3 regions of the Leuconostoc fallax genome follow, and region 1 is predicted to be linked to each of the others. Evidence: riboswitches for the same ligand, from Rfam matches in the RefSeq annotation. Region 1 holds a riboswitch; each other region holds the start of a gene.
What was found. A riboswitch is a leader RNA that binds a small molecule or an ion and turns the genes downstream of it on or off. The one in region 1 is predicted to bind thiamine pyrophosphate.

Region 1 (6,492 bases):
AGATGAGCAGAACTAATAACAACTTCTGTGATTCATTCATGAGGCTACCTGCTGACAATAGTGCAAACCATTTTTATCAAAATGCACGTGATAATCAATATAAGGTAACAGATTATGCGTTTGATGTGAAATCATGATAATGCTCTGATGTAATAATGCAGTTGTGTATTGTAATAATGACATTAATACATGAATAGAATGCTCATCTAGACCTGCTAATGGCTCATCCATTAATAAAGTTTCTGGTGCAATAATCATCATAATTAAGATTTGTAATTTTTTTTGCTGACCACCTGATAACTCATAGACTGAATGATGAGATAATCCAATTAAATTTAATTTTTCGACTGCATCGGCTATCACTTCAGCTGTCCAGTAATCACTACGATGGCTATGTTGTTGTGCTTGTTCGATTTCCTCGGCAACAGTAATATTTAGAAACTGTTGGCTCGCATTTTGAAACACCATTCCAACTCGTCTTGCATGATGTTTTAATTTGATACGATGCAGTGGAACGTCTTGATAGGTTAAATCACCAGAATATGCCTGTAATTTAGCCATTGCCCGTAATAAACTTGATTTACCAATACCATTTGGTCCAGTAATCAATGTTATTTTACCCTTTGGCCATACTAAATCCGTATTTTCGAGTATCCTTTGATTGCCATTACTTAAACCCATATGTTGCATTTGAAAAATATTTTGATTAAATGGTGCATTATCTACACGATTCTGTTGCTGCGTTGACTTAAAAAAATCACCCCATGCAGCATCAGCAACTCGTTCTAGTTGCTGATTTTCCATATGATATAAATGCGTGATGAGCGTATCATAATTACTTTTATCATGATCGGATACTAAAATGCCGTGTCCTTCGTCGACTAATTTTTTGAGTACCAACTGTAATTCTCGACGATGTATCGGGTCAACTGCCGCAAATGGTTCATCTAATAAAATTATTTCAGCACCTAATGCTAATGTTTCAGCAAGTGCAACTTTTTGTAATTCACCACCCGATAACTGTGACAACTGGCGGTGCTGCAATGACGCTATACCAACCGATTGAAGCGCTTGATCAATTCGTTTATCTATTTCTTCTGCAGCTAACGACAAATTTTCGAGTGCAAAAATCATTTCATCTCTAACATTGTCCATCGCAAACTGCTGTTCAGGATGTTGAAATAATATAGCGATTTGTGGCGCGCGTTGATTCGCTTTTATCGAGTGAACAGCAAGACCATCTAATGTCACTGCACTACTTAACACCCCGCCGTATTTTGGATACAGACCGGCAAGTGCCATCATTAAAGTCGATTTCCCACATCCCGAAGGGCCAACTAACAAAGCAAATTGCTTACTCTCCAGCTCAAAATCAACGTCCTTCAAAATAATTTGATTGTCATATTGAATACTTAGCTGATGTGTTTCTAATTTCATACCTACAGTCAACTTTCTTTAATCACATTCAATACCAACGTTCACTTCAACAATTTTGACTTTTCTAATAAGCGAACAATCCAGTAAACTAATACGCCTGCAAAAAAGCCAACTGAAATCCAACGCACAATAAACAAACCAATTAACATACCTATATTCAATTGTAGGTAGCCATCATGAAACAATGACCAAAAAAAGGTTACGGCAGTTCCCGTTAATGTTGATAAAATCAATCCTAATTTCCAACTTTTATAACCCGTTAATGTAAAACCAAGTTCCGAACCAATCCCTTGAATAAATCCTGAAATAATTGTCGCAACACCCCAATAGCCACCCAATAAAGCTTCACCAGTGGCTGCTAATATTTCACCAATCAAGCCAGCACCTACTCTTTTAAGTAAGTAACTCGCTAATGGCGCAGCCATCATCCATGGCCCGATTGTAATAGCAATTGCATAGGGATGTAGTCCCATTGGGACTAACACCGCATCTAGCGCTGCATAAATCGGATCCATAATAAAATAAATGACACCGAATCCAATCCCGATTAAAGCCATCAAAATGACTTCTCTAAGTGACCATTTGTACGCCCTTGATGTTTGTACTGCTTCTGAATTTTCCATAATCTCCTACTCCTCCTAGAGAAAGAGGTCCTTATGTATCAATAAATTGCCCGATGACTAAATCAACGTAAAAAGCCATCTATTGCAAAAGAAAAATGCAACAGACGGCACTAAAAACCAATCTAGCTTATCTTCCTTCGCAGGTATTAACCTACAGGTTCAATGGGTATTATCTCAACCTTACGGTACCCCAGATAAATAATTTAACTACGACGTTAGTATAAGTTATCCTTTTTCCTAAATCAAGAACTTTTTTATCCTTCCATTCAAAATCGTTCAGAAAAGTATTTGCAATAAATGATGAAGTTATGCTATGCTAACGTCATTAAAAATAATAATATGCTGTCCACTAGGGGTGCCATTTTGGCTGAGATGATGTAAAGTCAATCCCTTTGAACCTGATCTAGTCAATACTAGCGTAGGAAAGTGGTATTCTGATAAAAGATACCTTTTTTTACTTAGATTTCACCTAGGTAAAGAAGGTTTTTTATTTGTATTCTACTAGTGGCAGCTAGGAGGATTTATGTTTTCAGATGAACTAAAACTAGCAGCAGCGCCTATTATGGCGGAAATTCACAAACATCCATTTGTACAAGGTATTACAAATGGGCACGTCGACAAAGCGGCACTTATTTTTTATGTACAGCAAGATTATCAGTACTTAAGTGAATTCATTAAAATTTATGCTAATGCTATTACAAAACTAACCGATCGTAATGAAATGACCTTTTTTGCCAATTCAATTGATTTTATTTTGAATAGTGAAATACATCCCCATCATGTCTTTTGCGATGTGGCAGGTGTTCAGTACGAAGATTTACAACACGCTACCCCAGCACCCAAAGCCTATTTATATGAATCACATATGTATCGAGCAGCTGACACGGGTTCTCTCATGAATATTCTGGCTGCCTTTCTGCCTTGCCCTTGGACTTACGGTGAAATCGCCCGTCAACAAGTTGCTCAAAACGCTAACACTGATGATAATCCATTTAAAAGTTGGATTGATTTTTATGCCGGTACGGAAAATGACGCTGATGAATCCTTATCAAAACGGGTCTTTAGCTGGATCGACCGCCTCGCTTCAGAAGCAACATCTGAGCAAAGAACTCAGGCAAAACAATTTTTCCTAAAGAGTTGTGAACTAGAGTGGCAATTCTGGGAACAGGCTTTCTATCAACAAGATTGGCATTTTAAATCAATCATTAGTCAACCCGAGGCACAACAATCATGAAACAATATCCTCAAGCGCTAACGATTGCCGGCACCGATTCGGGTGGTGGTGCTGGTATTCAAGCTGATATTAAAACAATGCAAGCTTGCCATGTATTTAGTACTAATGTGGTTGTTGCGGTTACCGCTCAAAACACGCTGGACGTGCAAAAAGCCTTTGCACTCCCCACCGATATGGTGGATGCGCAGTTCGCCTCTATCTATGAGGATTTTGATATTAAAGCGGCCAAAACCGGTATGCTAGCTGATGCTGAACACGTTGCCTGTGTTGTGCAAAATATTAAAAAATATCATATACAACCACTAATTGTTGATCCTGTCATGGTTGCCAAGGGCGGTACACGTTTATTATCTAAAGATGCTATAGATTCTGTCATTCATGATCTCATTCCCTTAGCGACTATTGTGACACCTAATCTTCCTGAAGCAGAAGCCATTACTAATATGACAATCAAAAATCATGAAGATACACGTACTGCAGCTAAAAAAATTGCTAGTATGGGGGCTAAAAACGTCATCATCAAAGGTGGCCATCAAGACAGTGATATTATTTCTGACTATGTACTACTATCAGACGGGACTGACTTTTGGATGGCAAGTCCAAAGGTTGACACAATTCGAACACATGGTACAGGCGACACTTTATCTTCAGCCATTGCTAGCGCGCTGGCTAAAGGCGATACCATCCCATCAGCAATTCGTTTTGGGAAGTCTTTTATCGAAACAATCATTCAACAAGATATTATTGTTGGCCATGGACACGGACCATTAAATCATTGGAAAATGGCAGGTACCCCAAATGAAATTTAATAAGGCTATTTTAGATATGTATTTAGTTGCTGGAACACAAAACGTTCATGGTAATATTGATTCTTTTTTATCCCAATTAGAAGCAGCTTGCCGTCACGGCATTACAGCATTTCAGTACCGTGAAAAAGGTCCTAGCGCTTTATCTGGTACAAGAAAACTTGAAATCGGACGCTTAGCACATGATATCACTCAGAAATACCATGTTCCTTTTATTGTTGATGACGATATTGAACTCGCCAATCAATTAAACGCAGATGGTCTTCATGTCGGGCAAAACGATACTGATATTTCACAAGTTTTGCAAGATGCGCATAACATGTTTGTTGGTTTATCCATCAACACAAAAGATGAATTACATGATGCTCAAAAGGTGTCTGGTATTGCCTACCTAGGTATCGGTCCTATTTTTTCCACCCAAAGTAAACGCGATGCAGCACCAGCAATCGGAACACAAAATCTCCACCAACTATCCCAAGCAACAGATTTACCAACGGTAGCAATTGGCGGTATTAATGAACATAATGTTCAATCAGTAAGACAGGCACCAGTTGATGGCGTTGCAGTCATTTCAGCAATCATGAATAGTAGCAATGTTGCAGCAACCATATATCAGTTAAAAGGAAAATCATTATTATGACACTGACCATCGAAAAAATCAGAACCACTAATCCTATCATCCTTAATGTTGCTAATATGGTAACACCTCAACACGTTGCTGATGCCATTAATTTTATTGGGGGTTCGCCCATCATGTTCACAGATCCTCGTGAAGCTGGCGATCTTACCGGTATTTCTAACGCTTTAGTTCTTAATCTAGGTTCCACAAATCCTGAAGCATTCAAGAGTGTCATCAGCAGTGGCCGGGAAGCAAATAAAAAGGACATCCCAGTGGTTGTCGATCCTGTTGCTATTGGTGCTTCCAAAATAAGAGATACTAATTTTAAATTACTGAGCGAAAGCGTAAAAATCGCTGCCATTCGAGGAAATATCAGTGAAATTGCACATATCGCTGATGTTGCTTGGGCTAGCAAAGGCATTGATGCTGGGCAAGATTCTGGTGATAAAATAGCTATTGCCAAAACTGCAGCTATTAAGACCGGCGCCTTTATTATCATATCCGGTGAACAAGATATTGTAACCGACGGGCATAGCGTTTTTATCATTCAAAATGGTAATCCACAATTTGCAACCAATGTCGGTGCTGGTGATATGCTAGACGGTATTATCGGCGTTGCATTGGCAACAGAGTTCAACTTAGAGTCCTGCGCTTTCGGTACTGCTCTGCTATCAGTTGCCGGTGAAATCGCTGCTCAAGAGTATCCTAATCAACCTTATTCTTTCTTTAATGCAGTCTTTGATACCCTAGCACAACTCGATGATACAACATTTCAAAAGTACGCAAAAATTATACAAGAATAAATAAAAAAGCAATGATGAACCATTATAATTCATTATCGCTTTTTTATTTTACGGTCCAGCCACCATCAATCGGTACTACTGAACCATTAATATAATCTGCTTGAGGACTAGTTAAAAAGAGTGTTAAATGCGCAACTTCTTCGGGTTTCGCCCATCGCCCAGCTGGCGTTTCATCAGCAACTTGTTTTGCCATTTCACCGCCATTTTCAAAATCTTTATGATTCATGGGTGTTTGAATCGCACCAGGTGCAATTGCATTAGCATGAATCCCCTTATGAGCATAATCATATGTTAATTGTTTTGTATATCCTGCAATCGCATGTTTGGTCATTGTGTAACCTGCCCCACCGCCACCAGCAACCAGTCCTGCAATGGAGGACATATTAATAATATGACCATAGCCATTAGCTAACATGCCAGGTAGCACACTGTTAGATAAGATAAACATCGGCGTTAAATTAGTTGCAATCATATCTTGCCAAGATGCATAACTTGTTTCTAATGAAGGCGTATAATCATCTAGCTTACCAGCAGTATTCAACAAAATATCAATATGAGATACTTGCTGTACAATAGCTGCTGCTATTTCAGATAATTTCTGATGATCTGTTATATCTAACTTGTAGCTGGTTAATTGTGCATGTTCTATCGGAATATTTTGACGGTCTATTGCAAAAACATTTGCGCCCGCTTCTAAATATAATTTTAGTTGTTCTAATCCAATACCTGACGCTGCACCGGTTATCAGAACATTTTGATTTGAATAATTTTGATCTATCATCTTATTTCGCTAAATCAACAATCTTACTTAAAGCAAAAATCACAACAGCACCAACAATCAAAGATGCCAATTCTCCAGGTACAACAGTCACATAATATGCCCACCATTGCGCCACTAAACCACCATTGCTACCTGAAGGAAAAGCATTGTGAACGCTCAAATTAAAGGCTAAAACAAATTCAGCCGCTA
Region 2 (6,492 bases), 340 kb from region 1:
CTTCTCCGGCAAATTTTTACCTAAAGCCCATGCTAATCGTGTTAACGAATAGACTTGTAGTTGACTTTGTGCATAAACTTCTTGATTATCATAATGGTTTAATTGTGCAAATCGTTCTAAAACATTAACTTCACTATCAAATTTAATATGATTTGGCACAATGTAATATATCGTTAGCTTAGGATTTTCCTTCAGGCGTTGTTGAATATCTTGTAATAGCTCGCCGCGTAAATCTTGACGGCCATTCCCCATTAGAATTGTAAGCATCATTCGCCTCCTAAATATCGTTATGTTTATTATAAAAGAAAAGATACATTGGCACATGATACGTTCTTAAAAATCATTGGTCAATTTTAAGACAATATTAAAAATCTCTATACATCATGTATAGAGATCTAAATAAATTATAAATTAACGAATTTCAGCACCTAATCCGGATACTAGCGCTTGCTTCACTTTTTCAAAATCAGTATTAACATCTGTTTCAACCAAAGTTTCGTCATCGTCTTGATAAGTTAAGGTATAAGCTAATGAGCGCTTACCTTTTGACAAATTTTCTCCCGTATAAAGATCAAACAAGGTAACATCCACTAATTTACTGTAAGCTGTATCCCAAATAACCGACTCAATTGTCGCATTTGAAATGTTATCATCTACCAATAAAGCAATATCTCGTGATACTTGTGGGAAACGCGATATTTTCTGATATAAAATATCTTCATCAATATTTGAAAATACATGCTCTAAGTTCAATTCAAAGCCAAATACACGAGGTAACTTTTGTGCTTTTAATGTACTTGGATGAATCTGTCCCACAAATCCCAAATGAATATCGCCAGCATAAATATCTGCAGTCTGTCCAGGATGCATATCTGGATATTGGTCTGTTGCAACATAACGAATACTCTTTTCCGAGATACCAATTTCATCAAGATATTGGGCGACAATCCCCTTAATATCGTAGAAATCAACTGTTCTTTCAGCTTTTTCCTTTTGCCAATGACTCTCCGCTAATTCCCCAACTAGAACACCAGCCACATGTTCAACTTCCTGAGGCAATTCGTTTTCATTTTTAGCAAAGAAAACACGCCCCTGCTCATATAACGCAATATCATGAACGGAATGAGCGACATTGTAAGCCACATCATCCAAAAGGCCGGATAGAATATTTTGACGCGCCGTTGTACGATCGCTGCTCATTGGGTAAGATAGTGACACAGTTGGACGCTTTTGCGCCAAAGTAAACTTTTGAGCTTTCTCAGCGGTCGTTAACACATAAGAAATCGCTTGATTCAATCCAAGACTTTCAAAAATTTGACGTGTCGCACGCATTTTACGCTGACGGTGAGACAATTTCCCTAGTGTTGTTGGTCCTACTGGTAAAGTAACTGGTAGATTGTCATAGCCAAATAAACGTGCAACTTCTTCAATAAGATCAGCTTCTATACTGATATCTGGGCGACGAGCTGGCACAGTAACGATCAACGCCGTTCCATTATTTTCATAAGTAAATGCTAGGCGATCAAATATCGTTGCAATATCAGCTAATGTTAACTGTGTTCCCAGCAATTGATTCACCCGTTGTGATGTCAATTGAATTTTAATAATTGGTGGCTGCTTATCCACTGCCACAACACGTCCTTTAGCAACTTGACCTTGGGCTAACTGATCAACTAATGCTGCTGCATGGTCCAATGTATTGAAAGTATTATCTGAATTCACACCGCGTTCAAATCTTGATGATGCCTCTGAATGAAGATTATGACGGCGTGCTGTCGCACGAACCAATGTTGAATTAAATACAGCTGATTCTATTACAATATTTTTAGTATTGGCATCAACTTCAGATGACATACCACCCATCACACCAGCAAGCATCAAAGCGCGCTGATCATCAGCAATGACAATATCTTCTCCTGAACGCAAGTGACGTTCGTTACCATCAAGGGTTGTTAATATTTCATCTTCACCTGCACGGCGGACATGGAGCGTTTGCCCAGTCAGCTTATCCAAATCAAAAGCGTGAATTGGCTGTCCATACATCAACATCATGTAGTTCGTAATATCGACAATGTTATTAATTGGTCGCATACCAGCATTCCACAAGCGTTTTTGTAGCCACAGTGGACTATCTTGTACTGTCACATTATTCATCACACGCACGGCATACTTCGATACTAATGATGGCTCATCTATCACAACATTAATTTGGTCCGCGGCTAACGTCTCATACTCTATTAAATCGAAGTCTGGTTCAGTCACTGTAACATGGCGCATAGCACCAAATTCATAGGCTGTCCCAATCATCGATAACATATCTGCACGATTAGGCGTTAAATCTGTATCCACAACAATATCATGCATACCCAAAACTGCCAATGCGTCATCACCTGTCGAGACATCTTTTATATCTTCTGGGTTAAATACAAAAATACCGGCTTCAAAATCCTTTGGTGCAATTTTGGCGTCAAAACCGATTTCTTGTAAAGCAACTAGCATACCGTTGGACTCAATGCCACGTAGCTTTACCTGAGATAATTCGATTAATTCACCACTTTCATGATTGATAATATGTGCCCCAACTTGGGCCAAAATAACAAACTGTCCAACTGCTACATTAGGTGCACCAGTCACAACTTGAACCTGTTGTGATTGTCCAATATCAAGTTGCGTAATCACCATGTGGTCTGAATCAGGATGGGTTGCAATTGACATCACTTCAGCCACAATCAAGCCATCTTGCTTGTCCGCTAAGGTTTTATAGTCGTCAACTTCAACACTCGTACGTTCGATTTCTTCTACTAAATCGCTAATATCACTTTCTGTTACGGCTAATGGCTGATCTAAATACTCATTAAGCCACTCTAAATTGATTTTCATGTTAATTACCCTTTCGATTGAATTGTGAAATGAAGCGTACATCGTTTAAGTAGAATTGTCGAATATCATCTACACCGTATTTCAACATAGCAAAACGATCCGGTCCCAATCCAAAGGCAAAGGCTGAATACTTAGTACTATCCACACCATCCATCTTCAAAACGTTTGGATGTGTCATACCAGCACCTAGTACTTCAATCCATTCAATATCCTCTGGTCGCGTGTCAGGTGTTACTTCATTCCATGACACATCAACTTCAACACTCGGCTCAGTAAAAGGGAAATATGATGGGCGTAAACGAATTTGATGCTTTTCACCAAACAGTTCTTGAGCAATTGACAAGAGTGTTCCCTTTAAATCAGCCATTGTGATATTTTCACCGACAACCAATCCTTCAATTTGATGGAATTGATGTGAATGCGTCGCATCATCTGTATCACGACGATAAACCTTACCCGGGCTAATCATTTTGAGCGGTCCTTGGCTAAAATCATGCTTTTCTAAAACACGAGATTCAACGGGGGATGTTTGCGTGCGCATTAATATTTCCGGTGTAATATAAAATGTATCTTGCATATCACGTGCTGGATGATCTTTTGGCAAATTCAAACGCTCAAAATTATAATGATCCGTCTCAATTTCGGGTGCATCTACGGTATCATCAACGACTTTAAAACCAAGGCCAATAAAATGATCTTCGATTTCATCAATAATCTGTTGCAAAACATGCGGTTGCCCGACGCGACGTGTACTACCAGGTAATGTGACATCTAATTTTTCAGTTGCTAATTGCTGATTTAGTGTAATAGCCTCTTGCTGTGCTTTTTTTTCGGCTAATAACTGCGTAATAACCTGTCGCACATGATTACCAACTTCACCAACCTTTGGCTTCTGTTCAGGGCTAACATCCTTCATCCCTTTGAGCAATGTTGTGAGTTGACCTTTTTTACCAAGAAAAGAAATTCTTAGCTTTTCTATGTCATTACCACTAGCATTAATATTTTCAATGGCAATTTTTTCTAATTGCTGTAATTCCTCTATTAGGTTCATTGCTTATCTCATCTTTCTAACATTCTAAAATGAATACCGACAAAAAACGTCCCATGTTTCCAATGATGAAAACATGGGACGTTATCTATCGTGGTACCACCCAACTTTTAACCGATAAATGATCGATTTCTTTCACATTCTTAACGCGAATAAACGTCTGGTGTTAACCAAATGACTCCTGGCTGAAATTCAGTAATCATTAGTGTGACTTTTCACCATATCATCACTCTCTGAAACTAATATCATACTTACTAGGCCAATCTTTGTCTCTTAATAACTAGTATATCATTTTTTAATTTCTTCGTCACCATGGCAATCATCCGTAACATGATTCCAATCATCTGACCATTCATGTATTGCTTTCATGATTGGCCGCATTGCTTCCCCACGTTCTGTCAGTTTATACTCAATAAGATTTGAATCATCATATGTAACACGATTGACCAGGTTGTCTGCTTCTAGTGCTTTTAGTCTCTCTACTAATACACGGTCTGAACAACCTGGAATTGCTCTAGAAATCTCCAAAAATCTTCTTGGCCCGCTGACAAGCAATGCCTCAATAATCATACCGTTCCATTTACGCCCCAATATTTCAAAGGTACATAAAAAATTACGACACAATAAATTTTCTGTGTGTTTCGCTAACTTCGCCATTGTATCCTTTTCCCTCATGAATTTGTTTATATCATAACATACACTAAATATGATACGACAAGTAAACGTTTCCATTCGCACAAATTTCTGTATTATATAAAATATAGCTAAGTATTGCAAATTTTAACAGCGCTTGATACACTTAAATCGTTGAATCAAACAAGCTGGGGTGCCGTTATGGCTGAGAAAATACCCATTGAACCTGATCTATTTTATGTTAGCGTAGGAAGCTTAGTTTGTTTACTCGTAAGATAAGTAGACAATACCCGGTACACTAACATGTGTGTCGGGTATTTTATATATCAAGAGACAAAGGCTCTTTGATTCTCCAATATTATAAATGGAGGTTTGTTTTATGCAAACTGTATCAGAAAGTAAGCACACTTGGAGCTTACGAGACGTTATTTTTCTAGCGATTATCGCAATATTCTTTGGTGTGATTTATCAACTTTGGAGCTTTGCCTACTACGCAATAGCCGCAACACCATTAAAACCATATGCTAATGATTTAACTATTGGTGTTTGGTTAATGGCCGGTCCATTAGCTGGTGTCTTGTTAAAAAGAATCGGTGCCACTGTTATTGCTGAAATTTTAGCTGCGGCTGTTGAAATGATGCTATTTTCAAGTTGGGGTGCTGCTAATTTGATTGCTGGTTTTGTACAAGGTATTGGTAACGAACTTGGATTTGCGATGACTGGTTATAAGAATTGGTCAAAACTTGGATTGCTGCTATCTAGTATTATGGCAACAATTGTGACATTTGGCTGGGATTGGTTTCAAAGTGGTTACAGTGCTTATCATTTTGGCATGATTGTGACATTATTCATTATTCGTTTCATTTCGATTGGTTTCTTTGCTGGAATTCTTGTGTATTGGATCAGTCAGCTTGTTGCCAAAACGAATCTATTAAAGCACTAAATCATTATGACAACATTAGCTGTTAATCATCTAAGCTTTGCTTATGAATCCAATCAACCGAATATTTTAAATGATATCACGCTATCTCCAAAACCCAGTACCTTCAATCTCCTCATTGGTCCCTCTGGTAGCGGTAAATCAACATTACTAAAAAGTATGGCTGGTCTGTATCCTAAATATGGTGGCTATGTTACCGGCGGCACAATATTATTAAATAACCATGATATTAGTACCTTAGCACCCTTTGAACGCGCTAAACGTGTGGCATTACTTTTCCAAAACCCTAGCCGTCAGTTTGCGATGCGTACAGTTAAGGAGCAGTTAATTTTTGCTCTTGAAAATATCCAGATGCCAGTAAATGAAATTACACCACGTGTGAATCAAGTCATTGCTACTTTACGCTTAGAGCCATTACTCGAGCGTGATTTAATCACACTTTCCGGTGGTGAACAACAACGCGTAGCATTAGCTACTGTTCTTGCTTTGGATAGTGACATTATTTTGTTAGATGAGCCCTTTGCTAACGTTGATGCTACATCTCGATTAGCCATCCTAAAAGACCTGCATGAATTGCAAAAAAATGAGGGTAAAACAATTTTTATATCTGATCATGATTGGACAGGTTATCATGACATTGTCGATCACTTGTTTGAATTGGATATTGCAACCAAAAATATTGCTGAAATTGATAAACATCATTTACTGCAAGTTGAGACAGCATCATCAATTCATCATCATTTCAACGATACTTATCGTTTGAGCTGGCAACAATTAGCGCTATCTGTCGGTCAACATCAATTGTTGCAGGCAAATGATTTTGCTTTGCCACTGAACCGTTTAGGTTTACTATCAGGCGATAATGGGGTTGGTAAATCAACTTTATTTAACGCTTTAGCACACCAAATAAAATATGACGGTCACATTTATTTTGACCACCAACCCACTAAAAAAATTAAAATTAAGAAATGGGCAAAGCAATTGGGCTTGG
Region 3 (6,492 bases), on a different contig from region 1:
GTTATTTATAGCAGTAACACAAGCTATGGGGGCACCGGCGTGTCAGCGACAAATTAGTTTGTGGTTTTCCAAAAAGCATCGAGGTACTGCCTTTTCAATTTGGGCTTCAGCTCATAATGCAGGGGCGTTCTTCTGTGTGGCATCAGTGCAATTAGCAACGTTCTTATTTTCGGGTTCGTTGACAGCAGTATTCGTCACAGCTTCAGTTTTTTCAGCTATTATTGCAACAGCTATGTTACTGATTAATACGGATCGCCCTGAATCAGCTGGATTACCGAATATTGCAGAGTACTCTGGTTATGAAGAGGTTGATGAAGACGGACAGCCAACGGCTACATCACTGACTGATAAATCTTTTGGTACAATTTTTGTCCAAGATATTTTAACCAATAAAGTTGTGTGGGCAGTGACACTGACATCAATGATGATATACATTGTTCGTTATGGCATTATGAGTTGGATTCCTAGTTATTTACCTACTAAAGGATTTAGTGTTGAATGGGCAAAGTGGTTTATTGGTATCTTTGAGTTATCAGCAGTTCCTGGTGTTATTTTGATGGGGGCATTATCCGACTTGATTAAAGGTCGCCGGTCATTAGTATGTTTAATTTGTAGTATTGGTATGGCTGGTTGTTTGGTTGCTTACTTTACAAGTAGTAATCATTTGGTCATAACTATTATGTTGTTTGTTTTGGGTAGCTTGATTTATGCACCGCTTGCACTTGTTGGTTTAATGGTTAATGAAGCTGTGCCAAATTACGCGGTTGGGTTGTCGACTGGTTTTATGGGCTTCTTCCAATATGTTTTCGGAGAAACTATGGCTACGGCATTAATTGGTAATTTAGTTGATAAATTCGGTTGGAGTGCTGAATCTATCGTAATTTATATTGCATCATTTATTGCTATTCTTTTATTAATCTATCTTGTGTTTAAGGAACGCCGCATTCTAAAAATGGAGTCCATTTTAAACAAGCAAGCCTCATGATGTGTGGCAATCAATGGTTAATAGTATTATGCGGTATATTTTGGTATACTAGATGCAATAATTGAATATTTATTTACTAGGGGAGCTATTATAGCTGAGACACAATCGTGGACCCTTCGAACCTGATCTAGGTGATACTAGCGTAGGAAAGTAACTCATAATACGTATGCTATACGCTGTTTAGTCACTTTTGTGTGCTAAATGGCGTTTTTTATTTTAAGGAGGCGATGTCATAAAGATGAGAAAGCGTCTGCTTTCAGCTTAAGGTAAGGGAGCACTTAACTTGAGTCATCTCAAATATTTTGCGAGGGAACCCGATTTTTATCATGCGGGGTGAGAGGTGATACGTTTATCACGACCGACACGATCTAAAAGGATCGTTAGCAAATTCAGGAGAGCAGGAGAGCAGGAGAGAAAGGACGTTCAAAGAACGTAAAATTATCATGCACAAAAATATAAATACATCGGCCCAACGCATTAAAAAGATGGTTGTGGCCGCATTACTTTCAGGGTTGAGTTATGCACTATCGACAATGATTATTTTTCCAAACATGGCACCATTTCAACATTTTGTTGATGTTATTGCAGCAATATTATTAGGGCCATGGTACGCAACGTTGTCTGGCTTAATAACGGGAGTGGCACGTATGAGTTTTGAAGCTCGTCCGGCAACCAGTGTCGTCAGTATTTTAGTAGCACCGGCCTTAGCGGCATGGCTATATCGCTTAACAGGTAAAATATGGGGTGCTGTCCTTGGCGAAATAGTGGGCGTTGGTGTGATTGGCGCACTGTTATCTTACCCTGTTATGAAGTATATTTATGGTCTGGATTTAAAGCATTTTTATTACTATATGCCGTTCTTTATTCCTTCTGTTGTTGTTGGTTCAATATTAGGTGGGCTCATGATGTATACTTTCAAAAAGTCTGGTCAACTGAAGAGATGGCAAAAATTATTAAACCATCAATAGTAGCACTATCTTAATTATTTTTTACGGATAGGTAAGTGAAGATGTAAGTGAAATAGTGCCGGTTGAAAATAGATATTATGTGTTAGTCATTAATTTAAATAACGATCATTATGATCGTTATTTTTTGTGACCATTTTTCTCGAATGATCCTAATTATGCAATAAGTTAAGCAATAGCCCAAAAGCCCGTTCTTTCAAGGCTTATCACGTGTATTGTGATTGTAAAAGGTGTATTCTGTGTGTAGATTATGTAGTTTACTGAGAGAAACAAAGGAGTTTGCATGGACAAAATTTTTAATGTTGATGGTTACGAGTTTGCAATGGTACATAAGGTATTTGGACAAGATATTTTTACGGCTACAGTTACTGATACGGAAGCGGTAGTGAACTGGATTGGTTGTAAAAAGTTTAATATGGATGACCATGTGGATTATGTTAGTAAATATGAAATGAGAGATCATATTAAACGCACCATTAATCGCGAGGTTTCAACATGGTTTATTAAACAAAAGAACCCCAATAAGTTACCGCCTTTTGATGGCATTATTATTAATAGAGCAGGTAAAGCCAATCGACTTTAATTTTGTAATAAAAAATGTGGAGGAGGGAAGTAATGCATCATAAAACTGATCTTAGTCGCTTGGTAGGGAAGCAATTTAAAGTAACTGATGCCAGTGGTTATCGATTTATAGCAGTGATTGAAGATATTGAGAAAGCCAAATCATTAATATCGTTGCCTGGTTTTGAAGATAATGCAGCAATGGCGCTAGATAATATCATTATGACAGTAAAATCTAATGCCAGAATTGAGAATCATCTACATGTTGGAACCTATGATACATTACCGGGTATTAGATTTATTATTTAAGTAGTAAAAGACGTCACTTCTTTAGGAGTGACGTCTTTTAGTTTTTATAGCTAACCAGCCTAAGAGAATAAGAATGACTACGCATGCAACAATATATTTTTGATATAAGAAAGCCAAGTATGTTTTCCTGTAATGACACTAATAGTACCAACTTGACCATAATAGATTGTTTGATAATCTTTGGCATTAAGATCTAAATTAGCGCTTACTTGGTAAAAGTTACCTTGCTTTGTTGCGACTGGATGAGCCGTAATATTGGCTATTTTACCAGTGATTGTTAAAGGCTTACTATTTTTTTGTGTTAAATGATAACGAATTGTTTGTCCCTCTGATATTGCTGAAATATCATTTGTTGAAATATAAAAATTAACGATAAGATCAGGGTGTTGTCTAATATTAGGGTATATTTGCGCAATATTGGTACCTTGAGGAATATTATCTAACTTAGTTTTATCAACTAATAACTTAACGGTACCAGATTCACTTGCGACAATTGCATTTTTATTGTTTATTTGTGTTGCATTGTACTGAATTCTCAGCTGTTTAATTTCTTGATTAATAGCTTTGAGTTCTTTTGTAATTGATGCTAATTGTTGAGATTTGAGTTCGGTTATTTTGTCTTTTAGTATATCTGATTTCTGGTGTTCAGAAGTGATGCCAGCATACTGTGTACGGTAATTAGTGATAGTATCATTTAACTGTTCAATTTGCTGCTTAATATTAGATACTGTTTCTTTTTTTACTTTATCCATTTGGACTGCGGATAAGCCCTGTATCTGATTTTGATAATTAGAAAAAATAGTGTAGTAATCGTTTTTAGATGATAATGTTGTATTATTTATGATGGCGTTGAGTAAAGCTTGATATTGATTTAAAGCAATATTCTTCTTTGCTAAGGCGTCTGATACAATGCCTTTTTGCTGGGTAGCGTTATTTTGATTTTCCACTTGTTGCTGAAAATCAGCTGTTACACTGCGGCACTGGGCGAGATAACTTTGGTAGGCAGATGAACAGCCATAATGATCGTCACTTAGAAATAAATTTTTATTTTGATTGATACTATCTTGATAGCATGTTAATGCTTGCGCGTGTTCTTGTAAATCTTGGAGAGATGATGATTGTAATTTTAAATTGGTGTCAGTTTCGATATTTTGATATTGTACGAGTAACTCACCAGCACGTACATCTTTCTTGGTGAGTAATTCGTTTTTAATAATAGGATTATTGCTTGTTGATTGTATAGTTTTTAATATTTTATGTGGTGCTATTTCACCAGTGCTTTTAACCACGATTTCTTTGTGAGTGAAACAAGCTATTAAAATTAAAATCGTGAGTAACATGAGTGTTGGAAAAATAATGAGTGTTGTGAAATTTTGATATCGTTTGTTATAAAATTCCGAACTTTCTAAGAGCTTTTGGTTGAACATAGATAAACCTTTCGCTGTTAACCCTTCACAAGATGATAATATTGCGCTTTATTATGCATGAGGTGCGTGTGATTACCATCTTCAGTAATCATGCCGTTTTCAAGAAAAATCACACGGTGTGCTTTTTCGGCAATAGTCAGTCGGTGTGCAATAAAAATAATTGTTTTGTCTTTAAGTGATAGCAAATTATCGATAATCTTTTTTTCAGTCGCAACATCTAGATTACTAGTTGATTCATCTAAAATAAGAATCGGCGCATCACTTAATAGTGCTCGAGCTAAGGCAATACGTTGTTTTTGGCCACCAGACATACCACCATCCTCTGATATTTCAGTTTGATAATTTTGAGGCATATTTTCGATATCAGTTTTTATATCAGCAAGCTCAACTGCATGTAAAATAGCTTCTTGTGTCGTGCCTTCAGGCGCACCTAATATCAAATTATCTAGAATACTACCAGTAAATATATATGGATTTTGTGGTAAATAAATGACGTGCTGTCTCAAATTTTGACGTTTAATTTGCTGGATATTTTGGTCGCCAATTTTGATAGTGCCGGTTGTCGGCGATATGAAATTGACTAAGAGCTTAGCGAGTGTAGATTTACCAGATCCACTCGTACCAACTAAAGCAATTTTTTCACCAAATGGAATATTGACAGAGAACTGTGTCAATATATTGCTTTGATAGCCATACTGATAGCTAATATTATCAATTGAGATATTATGCGAATTATTTGATTGAATTTCTTGTGACTCGATGCTTTGAAATTCGGATTCGACCAAGTAAACTTCGTTCAATCGGCGATTTGCGACAGTCGCTGTTTGTAATTTGGCTTGTAGATTAATAATATTTTGAAAGGGTTCAGTGAAATAGCCTAATAATGCATTATATGTTACCAATTGACCAATACTAATTTGGTTATCAATGACTAGCTTGGCACCAAACCATAAAATAAGCACATTAATAATGAGCTGAGTTGCTTGTTTAATACCACTTTGAATAGCTTCGCTTTTTTGATGTGCAAATGACTTTTTTAAATAATCAACAAATTCACGGTCAATTTTTTGATAACTTACTTGCTCACTTGTTAGAGACTTAATGGTTTCAATACCGTTAATATCTTCAATGATTGACGAACTTAGGGTTGCATTACTGGCCATTTGCTCTTGATTTAATTTTTCAAAGGGTTTCATGAAACAATAAACAATTAAGAAATAAATTGGAAACGAAATTAAGGAAAGCAAAAACAACTGTATATTTTGAATAGCTAGAATGCTACCAACAATAATTGTGATGCCCAAATCTAAAAATAAGGAAAGGATAGTATTAGCCATAGCATCAATAATGGCATTGGCATCATTGAAACGGGTGACAATTTCGCCAGTTCGACGAGTTGCAAAGAAGTTAACAGGCAGTTCAAATAGATGACGAACATAGGATAAGATAACTTCGATAGAGAGCCGCTGCCCCATAACGGTTAATAAGTAAGATCGGGCGAAGGCTAATAATTGTTGTAATATGTACGTTGCAATCAGGCCAAAGGAAATAATGGTTAATGTATTGAACATGCCATCAGGGATATAAGTATCGATAACTAGTTGCATGTAATAAGAACCAGCAATGCTAATAAGCGTCACTAAGAAAGAAGCTGCAATAATATTAATAATGAGCCCTTTTTGATGACGGATAATCGGCAAAAAAGATTGGATGCTACTTTTATTTTCTTTGACAGGTTTGTAAGCTGGTGAAGGCGACATGAATAATGAGACGCCTGTCCATTCTTCCGAAAATTCTTGTAGAGTCATCGATGTTTTACCGACCGATGGGTCGGGATCTGCCAGTAAAATTTTATCTTTGGTAACACCGTAAACGACATAATAATGTAAATATTGGGCTTTCTTCTCAACGTGGGCAATAAATGGTAAAGGCAAATCATTCATATCAAATAAAGTGATATCAGCTTGAATCGGACGGACCGACATATTAAATGATTCAGCCGCTTTGACTAAACCCAACGCAGTTGTTCCTGATAATGATGTTTGACAACGTTCTCGTATATTAGCCAATGAAACATCAGAACCATAGTGTTTTAAAATCATGGCTAAAGCCGCTACACCGCAATCTTTTTCTTCTAGCTGTGATATGTAGTGGAATCTTTTCATACAATACTCTCCTGTAAAATAATGCCAATTTCCATTTTATAATGAAGATTTTATTTTTTTACAAGTTAAACATGAATGGT

Region 2: another riboswitch for thiamine pyrophosphate. It lies ahead of C5L23_RS04385 (ECF transporter S component); the one in region 1 lies ahead of C5L23_RS06005 (ECF transporter S component).
Region 3: another riboswitch for thiamine pyrophosphate. It lies ahead of thiW (energy coupling factor transporter S component ThiW); the one in region 1 lies ahead of C5L23_RS06005 (ECF transporter S component).

The regions. Positions count from the first base shown of each region.
Region 1 is NZ_PUFI01000014.1:353,894-360,385, reverse strand. Features, by position in the region: gene C5L23_RS06015 (energy-coupling factor transporter transmembrane component T family protein) at 1-40, opposite strand, end outside; gene C5L23_RS06010 (ATP-binding cassette domain-containing protein) at 37-1,437, opposite strand; gene C5L23_RS06005 (ECF transporter S component) at 1,479-2,060, opposite strand; TPP riboswitch at 2,176-2,263, opposite strand; TPP riboswitch at 2,402-2,502, shown strand; gene tenA (thiaminase II) at 2,584-3,294, shown strand; gene thiD (bifunctional hydroxymethylpyrimidine kinase/phosphomethylpyrimidine kinase) at 3,291-4,103, shown strand; gene thiE (thiamine phosphate synthase) at 4,093-4,740, shown strand; gene thiM (hydroxyethylthiazole kinase) at 4,737-5,522, shown strand; gene C5L23_RS05980 (3-oxoacyl-ACP reductase) at 5,566-6,303, opposite strand; gene C5L23_RS05975 (QueT transporter family protein) at 6,305-6,492, opposite strand, start outside.
Region 2 is NZ_PUFI01000014.1:12,761-19,252, reverse strand. Features, by position in the region: gene C5L23_RS04405 (PD-(D/E)XK nuclease family protein) at 1-270, opposite strand, end outside; gene pheT (phenylalanine--tRNA ligase subunit beta) at 412-2,880, opposite strand; gene pheS (phenylalanine--tRNA ligase subunit alpha) at 2,882-3,931, opposite strand; T-box leader at 4,003-4,204, opposite strand; gene C5L23_RS04390 (winged helix-turn-helix transcriptional regulator) at 4,217-4,585, opposite strand; TPP riboswitch at 4,741-4,831, shown strand; gene C5L23_RS04385 (ECF transporter S component) at 4,941-5,504, shown strand; gene C5L23_RS04380 (ATP-binding cassette domain-containing protein) at 5,511-6,492, shown strand, end outside.
Region 3 is NZ_PUFI01000005.1:23,133-29,624, forward strand. Features, by position in the region: gene C5L23_RS00695 (MFS transporter) at 1-985, shown strand, start outside; TPP riboswitch at 1,054-1,151, shown strand; gene thiW (energy coupling factor transporter S component ThiW) at 1,429-1,953, shown strand; gene C5L23_RS00705 (hypothetical protein) at 2,234-2,533, shown strand; gene C5L23_RS00710 (hypothetical protein) at 2,566-2,820, shown strand; gene C5L23_RS00715 (bacteriocin secretion accessory protein) at 2,898-4,247, opposite strand; gene C5L23_RS00720 (peptide cleavage/export ABC transporter) at 4,265-6,412, opposite strand.